Regions from separate parts of the Frondihabitans sp. 4ASC-45 genome, predicted to be linked through region 2. Evidence: predicted binding sites of a transcription regulator. Region 2 holds the regulator's gene; the other holds the start of a gene.
The links. Region 2 encodes HrcA, which represses chaperone genes, less so after heat shock. Its sites were predicted from a motif close to TTNGCACTCGNNNNNNNCGAGTGCNAA; they were not measured.

Region 1: the regulator HrcA is predicted to act here: its motif matches at 1,540-1,566, upstream of groL (chaperonin GroEL).

The regions. Positions count from the first base shown of each region.
Region 1 covers NZ_JBCEBN010000005.1:148,973-151,427, reverse strand. The annotation lists gene VH571_RS09935 (DUF3263 domain-containing protein) at 48-317, shown strand; gene VH571_RS09930 (LytR C-terminal domain-containing protein) at 347-955, shown strand; gene VH571_RS09925 (cold-shock protein) at 1,179-1,382, shown strand; gene groL (chaperonin GroEL) at 1,638-2,455, shown strand, end outside.
Region 2 covers NZ_JBCEBN010000002.1:132,533-134,987, reverse strand. The annotation lists gene dnaJ (molecular chaperone DnaJ) at 1-1,054, opposite strand, end outside; gene hrcA (heat-inducible transcriptional repressor HrcA) at 1,147-2,178, opposite strand; gene VH571_RS04255 (DUF4870 domain-containing protein) at 2,324-2,455, shown strand, end outside.

The sequences.
Region 1 (2,455 bases), on a different contig from region 2:
GGCTCGCTACCCGTGCGATCTAGGATGACGGCAACCGGAGGGTGCAGATGCAGAGCGACGAGGAGTACGTGCGCGGTCTCAGTGACCGCGATCGGCGCCTTCTCGACTTCGAGCAGAATGCCCCCGCCTCACCTCCGCGAAAAGCGGCGGCGATCCGGTCGGAACTGGGCCTTTCTGCCCCGCGATACCAGCAGTTGCTCGGTTCGCTCATAGAAAGACCCGATGCACTTGCCTACGCGCCGATGCTGGTCGGGAGGCTGCTGCGCCTGCGCGACTCCCGCGCCGCATCGCGCAGCGCCCGGACCTTCGGCCGCTGACCGCCCGATCACGGAAGACCAGACACCGCATGGCCAAGTTCCCTCAGGACCGTTTCGATGGCGTCCCCGACTCGCTGCTGCGCGTCGGCGCCCACCGCTCCGGCGTTCGGCGGCACGGCGGCCTGATCGTCTTCGCGTGGGCGTTCCTCGCCGTGGGCGTCTTGACGGCGGGCGGCATCGCCTGGCTCACCGTGACCAACGACAGCTTCCAGTTCCGTAGCTCGGCGTCGACGAGTTCGAGCACGGCGACGCCGAAATCCACGGCGACGGGCACCGCCACCAGTGGGGCGACGAAGACACCCGCGGCGACTCCGACAGCCACGCCCCTCGCCGACCCGTCGAAGGTCGACTCCACGAAGACGACCATCACCGTTCTCAACGCGACCACCACCACGGGCCTCGCCTCGACCGCCGGAACCACCCTGACGAACGCCGGCTGGGTCGTCGGCAACATGGGCAACGCGTCGTCGCAGGTCTCGACCTCCGTGGTCTACTACGACGACTCGGCGGCCGACAACGAATCGATCGCCCTCGGCATCGCGAAGTCGCTCGGGATCAACACGGTCGAGCAGAGCACGGCGTTCCCCGGCGCGACGATCACGGTGATCCTCGGAGCCGACTTCAACGCCCAGTCGTGAGCCGTCGGTAAGCAGCGTCTCGAAGCTCTGCGTGACGGGAAATGACGCCTTCGGTTACGGCCGTGTAAACAACAGGCCGTTTGGCGCCTCCCGGTCCGATTTTTCGGGCGGCACCCCCCTTTTCGGCCCGGCTCTTTATTACTATCTGGGATCAGTCGGCCCCTCCGCACCGGTCCGTGCCGGCTGGGCAGCGCCACCGACAGACACAGCTAGGGAGTACGAAATGGCCAACGGAACCGTGAAGTGGTTCAACGCGGAAAAGGGTTACGGGTTCATCACCGTCGAGGGGGACGGGCAGGACGTCTTCGTCCACTATTCAGCCATCGACATGAGCGGATACAAGGTGCTCGAAGAGGGCCAGGCCGTCGTGTTCGAGGTCGGGACGGGCAACAAGGGCCCCCAGGCCGAAGCCGTACGCCTCGCCTGAGTCGTCAGAGCAGAGAAGCGCCGTCCGCGAGGGCGGCGTTTTTCGTGTGGGCGACCGTTTCGGGAGGCGACGGGCGGGCGGTCTCGGGGGTTTCGGATCCTTGCCCAAGGGGCTCCTGAGAGCACTTGCACTCGATACGGCAGAGTGCCAGAATCAATTGGCACTCTCGATGAGGGAGTGCCAAAAGACTCACCTGATATACGGCACCAGCCGGGGCAGCGTGCCCCACGACGTCCGGGAGGGACGAAAAACCACATGGCTAAGATCATTGCTTTTGACGAAGAGGCCCGACGCGGCCTCGAGCGCGGCCTGAACATTCTTGCCGACGCTGTAAAGGTCACCCTCGGCCCGCGCGGTCGCAACGTCGTTCTGGAGAAGAAGTGGGGCGCCCCCACGATCACCAACGACGGTGTCTCCATCGCGAAAGAGATCGAGCTCGACGACCCCTACGAGAAGATCGGCGCCGAGCTGGTCAAAGAGGTCGCGAAGAAGACCGACGACGTCGCCGGAGACGGCACGACGACGGCTACCGTCCTCGCCCAGGCACTCGTGCGCGAGGGCCTCCGCAACGTCGCCGCCGGCGCCGACCCGATCAGCCTCAAACGCGGCATCGAGAAGGCCGTCGCGGCCGTCTCCGCCCAGCTGCTCGAGAACGCTAAAGAGATCGAGACCAAGGACGAGATCGCCGCTACCGCGTCCATCTCGGCTGCTGACCCCACCATCGGCGCACTTATCGCCGAAGCGATCGACAAGGTCGGCAAAGAGGGCGTCGTCACCGTCGAGGAGTCGAACACGTTCGGCACCGAGCTCGAGCTCACCGAGGGCATGCGCTTCGACAAGGGTTACCTGTCGCAGTACTTCGTCACCGACCCCGAGCGCCAGGAAGCCGTCTTCGAAGACGCCTACGTTCTGATCGTCAACTCGAAGATCTCGAACATCAAAGACCTGCTGCCCATCGTCGACAAGGTCATCCAGTCGGGCAAGCAGCTCCTCATCATCGCGGAAGACGTCGACGGAGAGGCTCTCGCGACCCTCGTCGTCAACAAGATCCGTGGCATCTTCAAGTCGGTCGC
Region 2 (2,455 bases):
GCGAGAGCTGCGGCGAGTCGTGCTTGCGGCCGGAGGCGAACTTCTCGACCAGCTCGCGCTCCTTGTGGCTGAGCTTGGTCGGGGTGACCACCTGGATGCCGATCTTGAGGTCGCCGCGACCCGTGCCGCGAAGTCGCGTGACGCCGCGGTCTTTGATCGTGACGACGTCGGCGCTCTGCGTGCCCGGCTTGACCTCGACCGAGATGTCGCCGTCGAGGGCCTTGACCGTCGTCGTCGTGCCGAGGATCGCATCGGCCATCTGCACCTCGAGGGTTGCCAGAAGGTCGTCGCCGTTGCGGCTGTAGACGTCGTGGTGCTTCACCTTGACCTCGAGGTAGAGGTCGCCGTTCGGGCCGCCGGCGGGGCCGACCTCGCCCTGGCCGGGCATCTGCAGGCGGATGCCGGTGTCGACGCCCGCGGGAACGTCCACGGGGATCGTGCGGCGGGCGCGGACGCGACCCTGGGCCTGGCAGGTCGGGCAGGGGTTCGGGATGACCGTGCCGTAGCCGCGGCAGGTGCCGCAGGGGCTCGAGGTCATCACGTTGCCGAGGAGCGAGCGCACCTGGCGGTTGATCGACCCGGTGCCATGGCAGATGTCGCAGGTCTGCGGGCTGGTACCCGGTGCGCAGCACGAGCCGTTGCAGGTCTCGCACAGCACGGCCGTGTCGACCTCGATGTCGCGCTGCACGCCGAAGATGATGTCTTCGAGGTCGACCTCGAGGCGCAGCAGGGCGTCTTGCCCACGCTCGCGGCGTGACCTGGGGCCCTGCCGCTGCTGGTTGCCACCGAAGAACGCGTCGAAGATGTCACCGAAACCGGCGCCGCCGCCGCCACCGCCCCCGAAGCCCGGCTGCGGGCCGAGGTCGTATCGCTCCCGCTGCTGCGGGTCGCTCAGGACGTCGTAGGCGTGCGTGACGTCTTTGAAGCGGTCCGATGCCTCGGGGCTCGGGTTGACGTCGGGGTGGAGCTCGCGTGCGAGCTTCCGGTACGCCTTCTTGATCTGTTCCGGGGTCGCGCTGCGCTCGACTCCGAGGACGTCATAGTGATCTGCCACTGGTCTCCGTCGTGCTTTCGTAAGGGGATTCGGTGAGTCTTGGGGAGGGATCCTGAAGCTCAGGATCCGACGGGAAAGGGTGCGAAATCGTCTCAGTCGTTGCCGAGAAGGCCACTCAGGTAGCGTGCCACCGCGCGGACGGCCGCCATGTTGCTCGAGTAGTCCATGCGGGTGGGGCCGAGGACGCCCAGCCGGGCCACCTCGCCACCCGACGCCGTATAGCCGCTGGCGAGAACGGACGTCTGGCCGAGGCCGAACGAGTCGTTCTCGCGGCCGATGCGCGCGATGACGTCGGCGTCGCCCGCCGGGCCGTCGCGCATCTCGCCGAATAGTCGAAGCAGGGTGACCTGCTCTTCGATGGCTTCGAGAACGGGAAAGAGGTTGCCCGAAAAGTCGTCTTCGGTGAGCACGAGGTTCGCGGTGCCGGCCATGACCAGGCGTTCTTGCCGGCCTGCCGTCGCCTCGTCGACGAGGGCGGTGCAGACGGCCGCCACGAAGGCGGCGCGCTCGGGGCGGAACTCGGTCGGCAGCGCGGTCAGCACGGCGGCTGCTTCGGCGAGCGTCTTGCCGCCGACACGGGTGTTGAGTTTCGCGCGGAGCTCGCCGACGAAGGCCTCGTCGACCGCGATCGCCGTCTCGATGCTTCGTTGCTCGACGTGGCCGGAGTCGGTGATGAGCACCGTCATCAGGCGGGTCTCGCTGAGACGAACGAGCTCTACGTGACGAACCGTTGCTCGGGAGAACGTGGGGTATTGGACGAGCGCGACCTGGTTGGTGAGCTGCGAAAGCAGCCGCACCGTTCGTGAGAGAACTTCGTCGAGATCGGACGAGTTGCCGAGGAACGTCTCGATCGCCGTGCGCTGGGCTGCGGTGAGCGGCCGCAGGTCGGCAAGTTGGTTGACGAAAAGGCGGTACCCCTTGTCGGTGGGCACTCGACCGGACGACGTGTGGGGCGCGGCGATCAACTCTTCTTCTTCGAGCAGAGCCATGTCGTTGCGGATCGTGGCCGCGGAGACACCGAACTGGTGGCGCTCGACGATCGACTTCGAACCGACGGGCTCGCGCGACTCGACGTAGTCGTGGACGATGACGCGGAGAACCTCGAGACCTCGCTCGCTGACCACGGTCGCCTCCCTCCACGAATTCGGAACGTCGCACGGCTGGCACTCGCTCCGTGAGACTGCCAATGGTACTCCACGCCCCCGACAAGCCCTGGTCGTGGGGCGGGGCGTGCCGCTAGGCTCGCTGACCGACGACGATTGGCGAGACATGACCGGCACACCTCCCCCTCCGCCCCCGACCGACGGCCCGTACGGCGGAAACCAGCCTCCCTACGGCGGCAACCAGCCGCAGCAGCCGCTCCGGCCCGAAGACGAGAAGCTCTGGGCCACGCTGATTCAC